2 regions of the Mycolicibacterium confluentis genome follow, and region 1 is predicted to be linked to the other one. Evidence: predicted binding sites of a transcription regulator. Region 1 holds the regulator's gene; the other holds the start of a gene.
What was found. The regulator HspR, encoded in region 1, represses chaperone genes until heat shock. The targets are predictions, from matches to a motif close to ANNTGAGTNNNNNNNACTCANNT.

Region 1 (9,046 bases):
GTCACGAACACGGTCATGAGCTGTTCACCCGTTCGGTGCAGGAGCACTTCGGCGCGGCCACGGGTGTCATCGCGTTCGCGATTGTGATGGGCGTGCTGTTCGCGGTCGCGTTCGGCCTTCTGCGCACGGTGTTGGAGCGTCGCGGATTCCGGCCCGATCCGGCCGCGCTGGCGCTGCTGCTCGCGGCGGGGATGTTCGTCGCGGTCGCGCTGATGCCGGGGCTGAAGTACCCCGCCAACCCGCCCAGTGTCGGCCTGGACGACACCGTGCCTGCGCGCAGTTCGGCGTTCCTGACCCTCGTGGCGGTCTCCGTGGTCGCCGCTTCAGTGGCGGTGGTCGCGGGTGCGGCGTGGGCGCGGCGGTGGGGCGGTTGGCGCGCGGGCGGGGTCGTGGTCGGCGGCTATCTGGCGGTGATGCTGTGCGCGATGGCGTTGTTACCGAGCTTCCACGAGGTGCCCGGGCCGGTTCGCGAGCCCGGGGGAGCACTGGTACTCGACGGCTTCCCGGCCGAGGTGTTGGCGGACTTCCGCGTTTTCACGCTGATGAACCAGGCGGTGATGTGGCTGGTCATCGGCGCGACGTCGGCCGGACTCGCGGCGCTGCACCGACGCGCATACGCGCAGGTGCGCAGTCCGGCCCACTCGACACCGGGGTAGCGCTGGCGCGCGGGACGGTCTCAGGCCCGATACGGCGGTTTCGCCGTTTCGGGCCTGTTTCATGTTCTCCAGTCCGCGCCGGGAACAAACTCGGCAATCGGCCTGTTAGACCAATCGACAACTTGAGTGAGTCAGACTCAACTTTGGCTTGACAGCCGGCCCCGTGAGGGAGCAGTCTTGAGCGAGGTTCACTCAGATCCTATTGAAGCTATACAGGAGGCAGTAACTATGGCTCGTGCGGTCGGAATCGACCTCGGGACCACCAACTCCGTCGTCTCAGTGCTCGAAGGTGGCGATCCGGTCGTCGTCGCCAACTCAGAGGGTTCCCGGACCACCCCGTCGGTCGTCGCGTTCGCGCGCAACGGCGAGGTGCTGGTCGGTCAGCCCGCCAAGAACCAGGCCGTCACCAACGTCGACCGAACCATCCGGTCGGTCAAGCGGCATGTGGGCACTGACTGGTCCATCAACATCGACGACAAGAACTACACCGCTCAGGAGATCAGCGCGCGCGTGCTGATGAAGCTCAAGCGCGACGCCGAGGCGTACCTCGGTGAGGACATCACCGACGCGGTCATCACCGTTCCCGCGTACTTCAACGACGCCCAGCGTCAGGCGACCAAGGAAGCCGGTCAGATCGCCGGCCTCAACGTCCTGCGCATCGTCAACGAGCCCACCGCGGCCGCCCTGGCCTACGGCCTGGACAAGGGCAGCAAGGAACAGACCATCCTGGTCTTCGACCTCGGTGGCGGCACGTTCGACGTCTCGCTGCTCGAGATCGGCGACGGTGTCGTCGAGGTCCGCGCCACCTCGGGTGACAACCACCTCGGCGGTGACGATTGGGACGACCGCATCGTCGAATGGCTCGTCGACAAGTTCAAGAGCACCAGCGGCATCGACCTGACCAAGGACAAGATGGCGATGCAGCGCCTGCGCGAGGCTGCTGAGAAGGCCAAGATCGAGCTGTCCAGCTCGCAGAGCACCTCGATCAACCTGCCCTACATCACGGTCGACGCGGACAAGAACCCGTTGTTCCTCGACGAGCAGCTGACCCGCTCGGAGTTCCAGAAGATCACGCAGGATCTGCTGGACCGTACGCGCAAGCCGTTCCAGCAGGTGATCAAGGACGCCGGCATCGCCGTCGGCGACATCGACCACGTCGTGCTGGTGGGTGGTTCCACCCGTATGCCCGCGGTCACCGATCTGGTCAAGGAGCTCACCGGGGGCCGCGAGCCCAACAAGGGCGTCAACCCCGACGAGGTTGTCGCCGTGGGTGCCGCGCTGCAGGCCGGCGTGCTCAAGGGTGAGGTGAAAGACGTTCTGCTGCTTGACGTCACGCCGCTGTCGCTGGGCATCGAGACCAAGGGTGGCGTGATGACCAAGCTCATCGAGCGCAACACCACGATCCCGACGAAGCGGTCGGAGACCTTCACCACGGCCGACGACAACCAGCCGTCGGTGCAGATCCAGGTCTATCAGGGTGAGCGCGAGATCGCGGCGCACAACAAGCTGCTCGGCAGCTTCGAGCTGACCGGCATCCCGCCGGCTCCGCGCGGCGTCCCGCAGATCGAGGTCACCTTCGACATCGACGCCAACGGCATCGTGCACGTCACGGCCAAGGACAAGGGCACCGGCAAGGAGAACACGATCAAGATCCAGGAGGGCTCCGGCCTGTCCAAGGAGGAGATCGACCGGATGATCAAGGACGCCGAGGCGCACGCCGAGGAGGACCGCAAGCGTCGCGAAGAGGCTGACGTCCGCAACCAGGCCGAGTCGCTGGTCTACCAGACGGAGAAGTTCGTCTCCGAGCAGCGTGAGGCCGAGGGCGGCTCCAAGGTTCCCGAGGAGACCCTGACCAAGGTCGACGCCGCGATCGCCGAGGCCAAGTCGGCCCTCGAAGGCACCGACATCTCGGCTATCAAGGCCGCGATGGAGAAGCTGGGCGTCGAATCCCAGGCTCTGGGCCAGGCCATCTACGAGGCCACTCAGGCTGAGCAGGGCGGCGCAGGCGGTGCGGGCGCACCGGCCGACGACAATGTCGTCGACGCCGAGGTTGTCGAGGATGACCAGGAGAAGAAGTGAGCGAACGGGATTCGTCGGAGCCGGTGACCGTAACCGATAAGCGGCGCCTCGATCCCGAGACCGGTGAAGTTCGTGACGCCGCCTCCGCCCCGGCCCCCAGTGGGCCGGAGGCGGAGGCGGGCGCTCCGTCCGACACCGGCGAGGTCGCCGATCTCAAGAGCACACTGCAGCGCGTCAAGGCGGAGTACGACAACTACCGCAAGCGCTCATTGCGCCAGGAGCAGGCCGCCGGTGACCGGGCCAAGGCGAGTGTCGTCAGCCAGCTGCTGCCGATCCTCGACGACCTTGACCGGGCCCGAAGCCACGGAGACCTCGAGACCGGGCCGCTCAAGGCGGTGGCCGACAAGCTGACCGCGACTCTGGAAGGGTTGGGGCTGTCCGCTTTCGGCGCCGAGGGCGACGAGTTCGACCCCGCGTTGCACGAGGCTGTGCAGCACGAGGGCGACGGCGCGAACCCGGTGATCGGGACCGTCATGCGCCAGGGCTACCGGCTTGGCGAACAGGTCCTGCGGCACGCGATGGTCGGCGTGGTCGATTCGGTGGGGGAAGCCGAACCCGCCGACACGGCCGACAACGCCCCCGTTGCGGACCAGCAGGCCCCAGAATCGGAATGAGAAGAACACGTTGAACACAGGTGAGGAGGTGACGTGCGGTGGCCCAACGCGAATGGGTTGAGAAGGACTTCTATAAGGAACTGGGCGTCACCTCCGACGCCAGCAAGGATGAGATCAAGCGCGCTGCGCGCAAGATCCTCGCCGACAATCACCCCGACCGGAACCCGGGCAACACCGAGGCCGAGGAGAAGTACAAGGCCGCGTCCGAGGCCAAGGAGGTTCTGACCGACGACGCCAAGCGCAAGGAGTACGACGAGACCCGTCGACTCTTCGCCGGAGGCGGATTCGGCAGGCGCGGCGGCGGCTTCCCCGGCGGTGGCGGCGGTTTCGGCGGTGACGGTGTCGAGTTCAATCTCGGCGACCTGTTCGACGCCGCGGGACAGACCGGTGGCACCAACATCGGTGACCTGTTCGGTGGACTGTTCGGCCGGGGCGCACAACCCCGCCCGAGTCGTCCGCGCCGCGGCAACGACCTGGAGACCGAGACCGAACTCGACTTCCTCGAGGCCACCAAGGGCGTGGCGATGCCGTTGCGGCTCACCAGTCCTGCGCCCTGCACCAACTGCCACGGCAGCGGTGCGCGGCCGGGCACCAGCCCGAAGGTCTGCGCGAACTGCAACGGTGCCGGCGTGGTCAACCGCAACCAGGGGGCGTTCGGGTTCTCCGAGCCCTGCACGGAATGCCGTGGCAGCGGGTCGATCATCGAGCACCCCTGCGACGAGTGCCACGGCACCGGAGTCACCACGCGGACGCGGACCATCAACGTCCGCATCCCTCCCGGTGTCGAGGACGGCCAGCGGATTCGGTTGGCGGGGCAGGGTGAAGCCGGACTGCGCGGTGCGCCGTCGGGCGACCTGTACGTCACGGTCCATGTCCGGCCCGACAAGGTGTTCGGCCGCGACGGTGACGACCTGACTGTCGCCGTCCCCGTGAGCTTCTCCGAGTTGGCGTTGGGCACAACCCTTTCCGTGCCGACGCTGGAGGGCAAGGTGGGCGTGCGAGTGCCAAAGGGCACCGCCGACGGTCGAATCCTCCGAGTCCGCGGACGGGGTGTGCCCAAACGCAGTGGCGGCCATGGTGACCTGCTGGTCACGGTCAAGGTCGCGGTGCCGCCGCATCTCGAAGGTGAAGCGCTCGAAGCGCTCGAGGCCTATGCTGCCGCCGAACGGGCCAGCGGGTTCGATCCGCGTGCGGGCTGGGCGGGGAATCGGATGTGATGTGCAATGAGCAAGTCAGAGCGAGATGAGGCGCGGACGTTCCTGATCTCGGTTGCGGCCGAGTTGGCTGGTATGCATGCGCAGACGCTGCGCACCTACGACCGGCTGGGGCTGGTCTCACCGAGTCGCAGTTCCGGTGGCGGACGCCGCTATTCGGAGCGTGACGTCGACCTGCTGCGTGAGGTGCAGCGCCTGTCCCAGGACGAAGGCGTGAACCTGGCGGGCATCAAGCGCATCATCGAACTCACCAACCACGTCGAGGCGCTCAAGTCTCGGATGTCCGAGATGGCCGCGGAGATCGACACCTTGCGGGCCAACCAGCGCCGCGAGGCCTCCAAGTCCACGCCGTCGACGGCCGTGGTGGTGTGGCAACCTCGGCAGTCCCGCCGCTAAACCCCTATCGAGAACTGCGCGACCGCGGGTGTCCCCGGTCGCGCAGTGTCGTATCCACCCCCGGTCAGCGCGTCGGTGGGCGCTGCCATGGGTTCGAAGCAGATGACGTCCTCGCTGGCCGGGGCGAAGATCTGGGCGGCCGGGTAACCGCGGTCGAATCGCACCGTGATCCGTCGTCCGCCACCGGAGACCGCGAACACCGCACCCTCGGCGACCTCGTCGTAGCCGTCGTCGAAAGTCCTGTCGGCCAGGGGTTCTGACGCCGCGGGCTGGAGTCGGGTGGCGCCTGTCGGCAGGCCTCGGTCGTCGACCTCGAGGTGGCGAAGCGGTGGCGTCTCGACGGTCCACTCGGCGCGCGGCACACCGGGCAGTCGCAGATAGGGATGGAAGCCGAAGCACAGTGGCACAGGTCGGTCGGCAGTGGCGGTCACGACGGTTCGAATGCTCAGAGTGCGCTCGCGCAGAGTCGCCGTGATCTCAAGGGTGTGCGGAAACGGGAAGCTGGCCAACAGTTCCGGCGTTGCCGCGAAATCGTATTCGGCCACCAACCGATCCGCGGTCTCGGCGCGCACCCGCCAGTCCGGGCGGGCGGCCAGCAGGCCGTGGATGGGCAGTCCGTGCTCGTCGGTGCGGACGCCCGCAGCGCCCTCGGCGATCTCGACGGTGTCGTGGCCCACCCGGTAGGTGCGCGCGCTGAGTCGGTTGGCCCACGGATGCAGCAACGGCAGGCCCATGGTCTTGCCTGCCGACAGGTAGGCGTCGAGTCCGCGGCGCTGTCCAAGCAGTTCGACTCCGTCGTCGGCCAGCGAGATGCCGATCATGCCTGCGCCGGGCACGAACTGGGCCGTCACCGGCGCGGTCTGGTCCTGCAGGGTGACGACGTGCATGCGGGTCAGCCCGTCGTCGGATCGTGCTGGATGCGTTCCGGCGGAGCGCCTTTGGCGACGAGCGCGGCCGTGGTGGCGGTAATCATCCCCGGGCTGCCACTGATCAGGATCTGCCGATCGCCCCACCCGCCGTAGCGCGTCACCACGTCGGGGAGCAGACCGGTCTGCCGAACATGCAGCCCGCGCGGCGGCTGCGGGTCGGGGTAGTCGGCCGCCCAGGGGGGATCGGTGGAGTACTCGGCGACCGGCGTCACCGACAGCCACGGGTTGTTGGCGGCGATCTCCCACAGGGTCCGCAGGTCATACAGTTCGCATGGGTAGCGCGCGCCGAAGAACAGGTGCACGCGCGGATTGTCGCCGTACCGCGACAGATCCATGAGGATCGCCCGCAGCGGCGCCAGGCCGGTGCTGCCCGCCACCATCAGGATGTCGCCGTCGTCGCGATTGACCTGCATGGCGCCATGTGGGCTCGAGAGCCGCCAGACGTCACCCGGCCGAGTCTCGGCGACGACCGCATTGCTGACCATGCCCCCGGACACCGCGCGCACGTGGAACTCGATGCGCCCGTCGGGTTGGGCGGGTATCGACGGGGACAGGTATCGCCACCGCCGCGGGCACTGGGGCACCTCGACCTGAACGTACTGCCCGGGGTGATAGTCGAGGGGCGAGTCGAGTTGAAGGCGGACGACGGCCAGGTCCCGGGACACCCGGTGGTGTTCGAGCACCGTGCCCTCCCACCAGCCCCGCCCCGGCTCGGCCTGGGCCGCCCCGCTCATCACCCCGGCGATGAAGTTGATCGCCTGCCGGGCCGCGTCGTCGACCTCATCGGTCCACTGCTCTTCGAGGTCGCTGTTCAGCGTGGCGTACAGCGCATGCGCCATGGTCTCGTAATGCTCTTGCGTGACACCGTATCTGCGGTGATCGCGGCCGAGTTGGGCCAGGAACGCGACGGGCTCCTCGGCACGCTGGGCGATGAATTCGCCCAGCACCCAGTCCAACACCTGCCGGAACACCTTGCGCTGGTCTGTCATGTCGGGCGGGAACAGGTCACGCACCGGGGGGTCGATCGCGAACCAGCAGGTGTAGAACCGCCCGATCAACTCCTCGGCGTCCGGCCTGATGACAGCGTCGCGCAGGACGGCGAGTGCATCACGGTCTTCCAGGCCCACGATGCCCGATCTTAGGCGCTGCTGCGCCGTTGTCTCAGCGCAGCCACGGCGATGAGCCAGGAACAGCCCACCCGCAGGTACCTCAGCAGGGCTGTGATGGTCACCGACGCCACTGCGGAGACGCGAACAGCGTTCCGATCTGGAGCCAGGTCTGGTTGCGGAACGCCAGCACCAACACGATGCCGGGCAGCAGGCCGGCCAGGGCCAGTGGCAGTGCGGCGGCGGGCGGGGGTCCGGCGACGCCGATCGGCACGCCGTTGGGTTTCGACGGGGCAGCGGGCAGCGCGAACGCGATGAAGATCAGTGACAGCAGGAGCGTCAGGTTGACCACGATGCCGACGGCCTTGGCGGCCGCGGGCGGTTCATGGCGGATGATCGCCCCCAGCGTGCAGCGCTATCCCACCGCAGACATCGACGAACTCAGTCTGCCTGAGGGTTACAGGCCGTGAATCCCCTTGTACAGCACCAGAAGTCCGATCACGATCAGGATTGCGGCCACCAGTGCTGAATTGTGCTTCTCCATCCAGGCCTTGAGGCGCTCGAGCGTCGGGTCCAGGCGCTCACCCGAGAATGTGTAGGCGAGGATCGGCAGGGCCACCGTCGAGGCGGAGACCGCGACGAAGATGATCGCCGCCGCCGGGACAGCGCTGCCGAGGCCGGCGGTCCCGATGGCGAAACCCGCGGCGGCGCAGATGAAGAGCACCTTCGGGTTGGCGACGGACAACAGCGCGCCCAACACCAGCGCTTTGCCGGGGCGCGCGCTCGTGAGATGCGCGGTGCCCGGCATCTGATGCGGTTTGCTGTGCCGGGTGAACCATCGGTACAGGCCGAACACGATCAGCGCCGCGCCGATCACCACACGCGCCACCGACGCCCACGCCGGGGGCTTGTCGTGCATGCCGCCCAGCAGTCCGGAGATTCCGATGAACAGCGCGGTCAGCGTCGCCAGTCCCACGACCCAGCCGGCCAGGAAAGCCAAGCCGGTGGGGCGCGGTCGCGGACTGTGCAGTACGAGCACCGCGGGAATGATCGACAGCGGGGACAGCGCGATGACCGCTGCGAGCGGGATCAGTTCCGTCAGTCCCGAGCCAAGGCTGTTTGACACGGGGTGAACCTATCTCGGCTGTACCGAACTGCCGCGACCCGCGTCGGCGCGCCGCAGCGTCCATGCGGGCACCCAGTGCGTGACCGCCCGCCGCGCGCTTCCGTAGTCGATCTCGTAGGTCACCAGTCCCCACCAGTCGCCCTGCTCACACAGGCCCCAGCAGCTGAGCCTGCCCTCGACCACCTTGTGCATCTGCAGACCGTGCGGGTGATAGCGGCCGGTTCGGTGCGGTTCGCGGGGAAACAGCACCGTGAGGTCGACGAGCACCGGCAGCGGGGGACGCACCACGCGAAACGGGTCGCGCAGTGGCTGCCCGTGATACGGCGACGCACCCATTCTTCGATCATATGTTCGAATCGACCCGCCACCAATTGCCGGATCCGTCGCGGTCGGGAGCCCCGCTCAGGTGCCTTCGAACTGATTCTGTCCCAGGCTGTTCACGAACCGCGGGCCGACGAGGTCCAGCTCGTCGCGGTAGCCCTGCGCCCACGTGCTGAATGGATGGTGGGCCAGATGCTCGTTGCGGAAGCGGTCGTCCTCGGAGACCTCGGTGGTGCAGAACGAGGGGATCGCGAGGTCGACGACGGGGGAGTTGCGCTCCACCTCGGCGAGCATCAGGGGAGCGTTGCCCGCCAGGAACCGGTCGATGATCCAGCCGTCCTCGCCCAGCCAGATCGAGGTCCGGATCTTGAGGACGACGTGCTCGGCCCGCGACACGATCTGGCCGGCGACCAGCGGATCGAGGTCACGCTCGGCCTCATAACGGGTGCCGCCCGCAGCGGGTCCCTTGGCGGTCATGGTCCCGATCGCCTCGTCGCCCAGGGCTGTGACCAGTTCGGCGGGGCTGGCGTCCAGTTCCACCGGCGCCGGTCCCTGCAGGCGGACCCGCACCGCGTAGCCGTCGGCCGCGAACAGGTACGCCTGCG
Region 2 (9,046 bases), 2.1 Mb from region 1:
GCGCACTCCAGCAGCGTTCGAACCTTTCCACCCACGCCTCTGGGTCACGTAGACGACGGAAGTGCGTCAGGCCGCGATGAGCCTTGACGCTCATGGTGAAACCGTGGGGGAGGCGTTGCTGCCACCCTGCGAAGGTGCTGTCCTTGGGCCAGCGGTAGAAGCTGGCGTTGAGTTCGACCGTGTCGAATTCGTGCACGTAGTGCTCGAGCCTTCTGCCGACGGGTGTGCCGGGCGGGTACAGGACGTCCTTCCAGTGGTCGTAGGACCACCCCGACGTGCCCACCCGCACCCCGCCCGTCATGCCCGCGAGCCCCCTCCACATTCCCGCGACCGCCCGTGTTGGTACGGGGACACGCCGTCATCTGCGTACAAGGGCGGGCGCTCATCGTCGCGCGTAGGGGTATCAGGAAACAGCACTTCCATCGCTGGCGGGTTCCCACGCCAGGCGCGGTCCTAACTTCTCGGCGAGGTCACCGATGATCTGTGCGTAGTCGTCGGGCGCGAAGGTGAACGGCAACGCGAACGCGATCTCGTCGGCGCGTTGGAACCCGGCGTGGGCGTACAGCTGATCGGCGAGTTCGTCCGCGGGGCCGACGTAGTCGGGGGCGAAAAGCATGCCGCGCGGCCGCTGCGGGGTCTTTGTGCGCTCGAACCTGCTCGCCGCGTACTCGCGGTAGCGCCTGATCTGGTCATCGGTGGCGGAGTCGGTCGGAATCACCACCAATCCCTGTGAGACACGGGCGTTCTCGACGTCGGGATGGTGAGCGCGGTACGCATCGATCTGCTGGCCCTGGATGGTGGCGAAGTCCCGAGACTCGGTGCCCTCGGTGCTGACGACGGAGCTGGTCAGGTAGTTGATGCCCTGTTCACCCGCCCAGACCGCCGACGACAAGCCGCCGCCGTACCAGACACGCGAGGCCAACCCGGGAGAGTGGGGCTGAACTCGGTTGGTGAACTGCTCGATGCCTAGTGTGCCCGCGAAGTCGCTGACCGGGTCGCCGCGCAGCGCCGACAACAGGCGCAGCACCCGACCCTTCGAAAAGTCTTCCAACTCATGGGTGTTCGGATACAGCGCGTGCTTGTAGTGCTCGTAGAGCATCGGCGTGCCCACCGAGACACCCGGATTTATCCGCCCGCCGGACAGGATGTCGACGGTGGCAAGGTCCTCGGCCAACCTCAGCGGGTTCTCCAGTCCCAGTGGGATGACGGCCGTGCCCAGTTCGATGCGGCGGGTGCGCTGGCTGGCCGCGGCCATGATCGCGACGGGGGAGGAGATACCGGGTTGAAGATGCCGGCAGCGCAGCCACACGCTGTCGTAGCCGAGTGCCTCAGCGCGCTCGATGACGTCGAGGGTCTCCTCGATGCCGGGCCGCGGGTTGCCGGCGTCGAACCTGCCGATCGTCAGGAAACCCAGCTTGCGCAGCGGCCCTCCGCGTCGTGGCATGTCCGTCACCTTCCTCCGTCAGCGCCGCCGAGGCCCCACGAGCGTGCGGGCTTGTACGCGACACACCGTGTCAGACCGTACAAACACGCACGCTCGCGGGGAATTCCCCAGCTGCTCGGGGAATTCCCCAGCCTGCTCGCGGAGGTGTCTCCTAGGCGGCCTGGTGGGCCACCTCGGCCGCGGGTTCGAGCGCCAGCGCGACGATCTCCGCGACGTCGGTCATCGGCCGCACCTCGAGCGCGTCGAGCACCTCGGCGGGCACATCGTCGAGGTCGGGCTCATTGCGCTGCGGGATGAACACCGTCTTCAGCCCGGCCCGCTGCGCGGCCAGCAGCTTCTGCTTGACCCCGCCGATCGGCAGCACCCGGCCGTTGAGCGTGACCTCACCGGTCATGCCCACGTCGCCGCGGACCTGCCTCCCGGTCGCCATCGACACCAGCGCGGTCACCATCGTCACACCGGCCGACGGGCCGTCCTTCGGGACTGCACCCGCGGGCACGTGCACGTGGATCTTGCGGTCCAGCGCGGCCGGATCGACGCCCAGTTCGCGGGCGTGCGAGCGCACGTAGGACAGCGCGATCTGCGCCGACTCCTTCATCACATCGCCCAACTGACCGGTCAACTGCAGACTCGGTTCACCGTCAGTCGAACCGGCTTCGATGTAGAGCACGTCACCGCCCAGGCCCGTGACCGCCAGACCTGTGGCCACGCCCGGCACCGCCGTGCGCTCGTCGGAGTCCGGCGTGAACCGGGGACGGCCCAGGTAGTCGACGAGGTCGGGTTCGTCGATCGTGATCGCCCCACCTCCGGCCGCGAGCTTGGTGGTCACCTTGCGCAGCGCCTTGGCCAGCAGTCGTTCGAACTGCCGCACACCGGGTTCACGGGTGTAGTCCGCGGCGATCTTGCGCAGCGCCGCATCGGTCACCGTGACCTCGTCGGTGGTCAGCGCGGCCCGCTCGGCCTGCCTCGGCAGCAGGTAGTTGCGGGCGATGGCCACCTTGTCGTCCTCGGTGTAGCCGTCGATCTGCACGAGTTCCATCCGGTCCAGCAGCGCCGACGGGATGTTCTCGATGACGTTGGCTGTGGCCAGGAACACCACATCCGACAGGTCGAGATCGAGATCCAGGTAGTGATCGCGGAACGTGTGGTTCTGCGCGGGGTCGAGCACCTCGAGCAGGGCCGCACTGGGATCGCCGCGGTAGTCCGAACCCACCTTGTCGATCTCGTCCAGCAGCACAACGGGATTCATCGATCCGGCCTCGCCGATCGCTCGGACGATGCGGCCCGGCAGCGCGCCGACGTAGGTGCGCCGGTGGCCGCGGATCTCGGCCTCGTCGCGCACGCCGCCGAGGGCGACGCGGACGAACTTGCGACCCAGTGCGCGGGCGACGGACTCGCCCAGCGACGTCTTGCCGACGCCGGGCGGCCCGGCCAGCACCATCACCGCACCCGAACCGCGCCCGCCGACGACGGCCATTCCGCGCTGAGCGCGACGGGCCCGCACGGCCAGGTATTCGACGATGCGGTCCTTGACGTCGTCGAGTCCGTGGTGGTCGGCGTCCAGGATGGCGCGCGCCGCCTCGAGATCGGTCGAGTCCTCGGTGGTGACGTTCCACGGCAGGTCGAGGACGGTGTCGAGCCAGGTGCGGATCCACCCGCCCTCGGGGCTCTGCTCGCTGGAGCGCTCGAGCTTGCCGACCTCACGCAGTGCGGCCTCGCGCACCTGATCGGGCAGGTCGGCGGCCTCGATGCGGGCCCGGTAGTCATCGGATCCCTCGGGTTCGCCCTCGCCGAGTTCCTTGCGGATGGCGTTCAACTGCTGGCGCAGCAGAAACTCCTTCTGCTGTTTGTCCATACCGGCCCGGACGTCCTCGGCGATCTTGTCGTTGACCTCAACCTCGGCCAGGTGCTCGCCGGTCCAGCCGATCAGCACGCGCAGGCGCTCGTCGACGTCGACGGTCTCGAGCAGTTGCCGCTTCTGTTCATCAGTCAGGTACGACGCGTAGCCGGCCGTGTCGGCCAGGGCCGACGGGTCACTGAGCCGGTTGACGTAGTCGATGATCTGCCAGGCCTCGCGGCGCTGCAGCATCGCCAGCAGCAGCTTCTTGTATTCGGCGGCCAGGGCTTTGGTGTCGGCTGTGGTGGCGGTCTCGGTGATCTCGGTCACTTCGACCCACAGCGCGGCACCCGGCCCGGTGGTGCCGGCGCCGATGTGGGCGCGGCGCTCACCCCGGACGACGGCCGCGGTGCCGCTGCCGCCGGCGATCCGGCCGACCTCGACGATCGACGCGATGACGCCGTGGGTGGGGTAACGGTCGTCGAGCCGGGGAGCGATCAGCAACTTGCCGAATTCGCTGGTCCGGGCGGCTTCGATCGCGACCATGGCGCTGTCGTCCAGGGCGATCGGCACCACCATGCCGGGCAGCACGATCGGGTCTGCGATGAACAGCACGGGCACGGCGATCGGTGTGGAAGTGGTTTCAGGCATCAAACCTCCAAAGTTGATTCTGATGCGCTCAACCTTGGCGGAGTCTGGTTTGTTCCCGAGGGGAGTTCCCGTGGGGCGTCCCGCAGGGGTCGCTCACCGGGCCGGAACGCGACCAATCACGACAACTCGCCGCGGGGTCGGTGCCCAGATGCCTCTCACTTCGTGGTGTTCAACGCCTCGGCCAGATCCCGGCGTCGTTCGTCGATCACGTGGCCGATCTCGTGCAGCAGTGAGGGCTGACCAGACACCAGGTCCTCGAGCTCCTCGCGGCCGACCTCCAGCATGGTGACCTCGTCGAGGGCGATCGCATGGGCCGCGACCGGTTCTCGGGTCAGGGTCGTCTGGCCGATGAAATCGCCGATGTCGAGCGTGCGCACGGGTACGTGAGCCCCGTCGGGCGCCACGGCCCGCAGTTGCACCATGCCCGCGATGACGAATCTCATCGAGTCGGGGACCGTCCCGGGTGCCTGCACCACCTCATCGGCGCCGTACCGGATCAGTCGCACGTTCCCGAGCAGCGACCGCTGCGTCGCCGGGGGGAGACGCAGCGTCCGCCCCACGATCTGCAGCGCGTCCCATCGCCTGTCCTCGCTGGAGAAGGTGTCCTCGGCGCCGTCGAGGTGCAGCTCGGTGCGTCGGGCGGCGTACCACAGCCACCGCAGGAAAGTAGCCTTGGCGGCGCCGTCCTCAGCGGGACTGCGCAGCGGAATGGAGGTCCGATAGCGGTTGCCGCCCAGAGGGATTGCGCTCGGCACGGCGTCCGTGCGAAGTTGCGGAAGTGCAGTTGCCACCCGGGTGAGCACGTCGATCACCACATCGGGGGCGTCTGCCCCACTGAACTCGGTCTCGACGACGATGCGGTGCGCGCCCGCCGGGCGACTCAGGTTCGTGAACGACGCACCGGCCAACACCGAGTTCGGCGTGATGGTGAGCCCGTCGCCGGTCTCGATGTGCACTGCGCGCCAGTTGACCTCGACGACACGGCCCCGCCCCGCCGGCGCGTCGATCCAGTCGCCCATCTGGAACGGCTGCTCGAAGAGCATCAGCAGGCCGGAGACGATCTGGCCCACCGAGTTCTGCAGCGCCAGGCCGAGAACGATCGAGGTCACGCCCAGCGCGGTGAACAGCCCGCCGACGTTGGCGCCCCAGACGTAGGAGAAGATCATCGCCAGGCCCAAGGCGATCAGGACGACCCGTCCGACGTCGAGGAAGATCGACGGAATGCGTTTGCGCCAACTGCCTTCCGGCGCGCCTTGGAACAGAGTCGCGTTCAGGCCGGACAGCAGCAGGATCAGGATGACGAACCCGAACACCGTCGCCACGATCCGCACGGGCGTCGCCTCGGTGGAGACCTCGCTGGCTTTTATCAGCAGGATCAGCAGCGCCCCGAGCGGGAGGATGTAGTTGCGCACCAGGCTGAGTGGGCGCGCCAGGTTGCTGCCGCGCCGATTCAACAGGTTCTGAAGTTCGGTGAGCAACACCAGGAGCACCGGCAGCCCGATGGCCACCACCAGCGCCCAGTGGAACCACGGCGCGGAGAGGACGGAGTTCATCAGTTCTTCTCCGTGAGCCGCCAGAGCGGCTCACCGTCAGCTCCGTCGGGGCCGCCGTTCGGGACCTCACCGGCAGACACGAAGCTCTTGAATTCGCGCGTCATTTCGTAGACCGCCGACGTGACGTAGATGCCGGGTTGGCCGGGGCCGCTCTGCGCCTGGTAGGCCAGATTCACTGCCGCGCCCCACAAGTCGTAGATGACGTTGGTTCGACCCACCAGTCCTGATGTGACAGAACCGGTGTCAATGCCGGCGCGTAGCGCCAGATGGTGCCCGGTCTCGGCGTTGAACCGTTCGATGATCTCGGCCATCTCGATGGCGAAGTCGACGGTCCGGCGGGTGCTGTCCAATCGCGGGACATTCAGTCCGCAGCTGGCCAGGTAACCGCTGCGCATGGTCCGCACGCGCTCGACACCGATGCTCTCCGCGGCCGCGTCGAACTGACGCACCAGTCGATTGACCACGCCGAGCAGGTCGTCGGAGGACAGCGTGGTGGAGAGTTCGTCGAGGCCGACGATGTCGGCGAACACCACTGTGACGTCGCGGTGCTCCTGCGGCACCATCTCCTCGCCCTCGCGGTACCGCTGCGCAACTGATTCGGGCATTAGGGACAGCAGCAGGCGATTGTTCTCCTTGCGCTGTTCGTTGATGAGGTCTTCCTTGACCCGCAGATTGCGCGTCATATCGTTGAACGCGGCTGTCAGATCGCCGAACTCGTCGCGGGAGAGCACGGGGAGGGTGGTGTTGTAGTCGCCGCCGCTGATCCGTTGGGCCCCGGCTTCGAGGCGGCGGATGGGCCGAACGAACATCCGGGCCAGGAACATCGAGGCCAGGCACACCAGGAAGATGATGGCCACCGTGGACAGCACGAGTCGTCGCGTGAAGTCGGCCACCGGCGCGAACGCCTCGGCGGTGTCGACCTTGGCGATCAGCGACCAGTTCAGACCCCGGATGTCCACCGGGGCATAGGCCTGCAGCGTCTTGTTGCCCAGGTAGTCCTCGGTGACGACGGTGCCCACCTCGCCGCGCTGCGCACGGGTGACCCCCTCGCTGTGGATGGGCTGGACCAGAGTCGTGCCACCAGATCTGATGGCCCGGTCGGCGACCTCGCGGGGCGTGCCGGCGGCAACCACCTCCTGCCGGTAGCGCTCCGGATCCTCCAGGAAGACGCGCGAATCCGAGCGCATCAGGCCGTCGGGTCCGGCGAGCAACGCTTCGCCGGTGCTGCCCATGCCGACGTTCTCCCAGTGCCGGTCGGCCGTCATCAGCCGATTGATCTTGGTGATCGGATACTGCAGTGCCAGCACCCCTTCGATTCGTCCGGGTTCACCGATCGGGGAGAGCAGCCAGGCGGTGGGCTCGTTGTACGAGGGCAGGTATTCCGAGAAGTCGGTGACCTCGACATAGTCGACGGTGTTGGTGGCCACGGCCCGCTCGAACGCGTCCTCCAGTTCGTGGTTCCGATACGGCCCGTGGTGGATGTTGGTGCCCAGGTCCACACCCTTGTACGCCGTGTAGACGACCGTGCCATTGGTGTCGATCAACAGCGCGTCCTCGAACTCGAACCGCGACACGACCTCTCGGAAGAAGTCGGTGTAGCGCGCATTCGCGGTGCTCCACATGCTGCCGTCGCGCGCATCGTCGAGATCGAGCGCATAACTCACGGTGTCGTAGGGCGCGGTGTAGTGGGCCTGAAGGTACTTCTGCGCGTTGGACTGCGGCAGCAGTCCGGCGATGTCGATCTCCAGGTCCGAGGTCGAATCGACCTTCGGCTTGAACTGGTCCTCGTAATAGTCGACGAGGGACTGCTGCTGCGCGGGTGTGATCGTCGTATCCCGCAGTTCCGCGAATCCGCGGCTGAATTCGCGCATTGCGTTGATCGCGGTGGAACCCCGGGTGTAGATGACCAGTGAGTCCTCGAGGTCATCGAACTGGGTGGCCAGTTGTCGGTTGTAGGCCTCGCGCAACTCGGTCAGGCGCTCGAAGGCGGCATCTCGTAGCGAACTGCGTCCGGACTGATAGCCGATGGCTCCGACGATCGCGGCCGACAGCACGCTGGTGAGCAGCAGCATCACGAGGAGTTTCGACTGAATGCTGACTCGGGACAGGACGCGTCGGCGGCGGGGCGAACTTATTTCGGCCGCATTCATGGATTCACCACGGCGAGAATGGTAGCCGTTTTCAACAACTTTCGTCACAGACTGGTAATAATCTAGTTAACGCAGGCAAACTACTTCTCGGGTTCCGCGCCGGATTGCCGCGTTTGCCGGAGCCTCAGCGAGGCTGCAGAACCAGCCATCCATGCGGTGGCACCGAGGCCTCGGTGACCACCTGCTCCGGCGGTGCCGCAGTCCCGGCCAGCATCAGCGCCTCACCGCGGTCCACGTCGGAGAGTCGCAGACTCAGCGCGTCATCGGTCAGGTTGAGCGCCACGATCAATGCATCCTCACCATGGCGGGTCTCGTAGACATAGTGCTGGTTGTCCAACCGCAGCGCGGTCGTCCGGGCCCGGTGCAGCCACGGGTGGCGGCGGCGCAACCCGATCAGGAACTGATGCAGACCGAATGTCGCGGCCCCGGCGTCATCGACAGGCAACGGGGGAGCGGCGAATTCTGGGCGGATGGCATCGTCGCCACCCACCCTCTCCTCCTTGAGGCCGCCGAATCCGAACTCGTCACCGGCATAGATGCTGGGCACGCCGCCCGTGGTCATCAGCAGCACGAGGGCGTGCGTGACATGTCGGGCGTCGTCGAGTTGCGTGGCGATGCGGGTGACGTCGTGGTTGCCGATGAACGTCAGTGGGACGAACGTGTCGAGGAAGTCGTTGTGCCGCTGCAGCGCCCAGTCCAACTCGTGGAAGTTGCGGTCGTTGAGGCCGCTCCAGATCGCTTTCCACAGTTCGTACTGCGTCACCGAGTCGAAGCCCGCGGCGTCGACCATGGCCGCGTAGTCGCCGTGGATGACCTCAGCGACGAACCACGCATCGGGATGTCTGTCCCGCACTCGGGGCAGCACCCGCGACCAGAACTGTTGTGGCACCGCATATGCCGCGTCCAGGCGCCAGCCGTCGGCGCCGCGATCCAGCCAGTGCGCCATGACCTCGGTGACATGGTCGGCAACCACGTCACTGCGATGGTTGAGGGTGATCAGCTCACCGTGGCCCTCGAAGGTGCGAAACCCGCCGGGGCGCCCGACGAACCACCGCGCAGCGTCGGCGTCGCCGGCCAGGGCAGCGACGTGCTGGGCGAAGTCGACGCCGACATGGTTGAACACGCCGTCGAGCAGCACCCGCAGGCCGCGTCGGTGCGCCTGATCGATCAGGTCGTCGAAATCCGTGTCATCGCCCAAACGCGGGTCGATCTGAAAATGATCTGTCGTGTCGTAACCGTGTGTCCGCGACGCGAATACGGGTCCCAGCGCGATGCCGGAGGCGCCGAGGGTGACGGCATGGTCGAGCCAGGCCGTGACGCGGCGCAGGCGGTGCTCGTCGGGAGTCGGTGGTGTGGCAGCGGGGAAGGCGCCGACGAATCCGAGAGGGTAGACCTGCCACCAGAGGGCGTG

Region 2: lon (endopeptidase La) is a predicted target of HspR. The motif match lies at 3,944-3,966, and genes of this name have one in related genera.

The regions. Positions count from the first base shown of each region.
Region 1 is NZ_AP022612.1:4,406,984-4,416,029, reverse strand. Features, by position in the region: gene G6N34_RS20930 (CbtA family protein) at 1-656, shown strand, start outside; gene dnaK (molecular chaperone DnaK) at 885-2,735, shown strand; gene grpE (nucleotide exchange factor GrpE) at 2,732-3,349, shown strand; gene dnaJ (molecular chaperone DnaJ) at 3,388-4,566, shown strand; gene G6N34_RS20910 (heat shock protein transcriptional repressor HspR) at 4,573-4,959, shown strand; gene G6N34_RS20905 (aldose 1-epimerase) at 4,956-5,846, opposite strand; gene G6N34_RS20900 (FAD-binding oxidoreductase) at 5,852-7,015, opposite strand; gene G6N34_RS20895 (hypothetical protein) at 7,116-7,346, opposite strand; gene G6N34_RS28325 (hypothetical protein) at 7,339-7,464, shown strand; gene G6N34_RS20890 (GAP family protein) at 7,452-8,120, opposite strand; gene G6N34_RS20885 (hypothetical protein) at 8,130-8,456, opposite strand; gene G6N34_RS20880 (CYTH domain-containing protein) at 8,523-9,046, opposite strand, start outside.
Region 2 is NZ_AP022612.1:2,290,641-2,299,686, forward strand. Features, by position in the region: gene G6N34_RS10560 (DUF72 domain-containing protein) at 1-301, opposite strand, end outside; gene G6N34_RS10565 (LLM class flavin-dependent oxidoreductase) at 404-1,444, opposite strand; gene lon (endopeptidase La) at 1,596-3,932, opposite strand; gene G6N34_RS10575 (mechanosensitive ion channel domain-containing protein) at 4,088-5,485, opposite strand; gene G6N34_RS10580 (adenylate/guanylate cyclase domain-containing protein) at 5,485-7,635, opposite strand; gene G6N34_RS10585 (alpha-amylase family glycosyl hydrolase) at 7,760-9,046, opposite strand, start outside.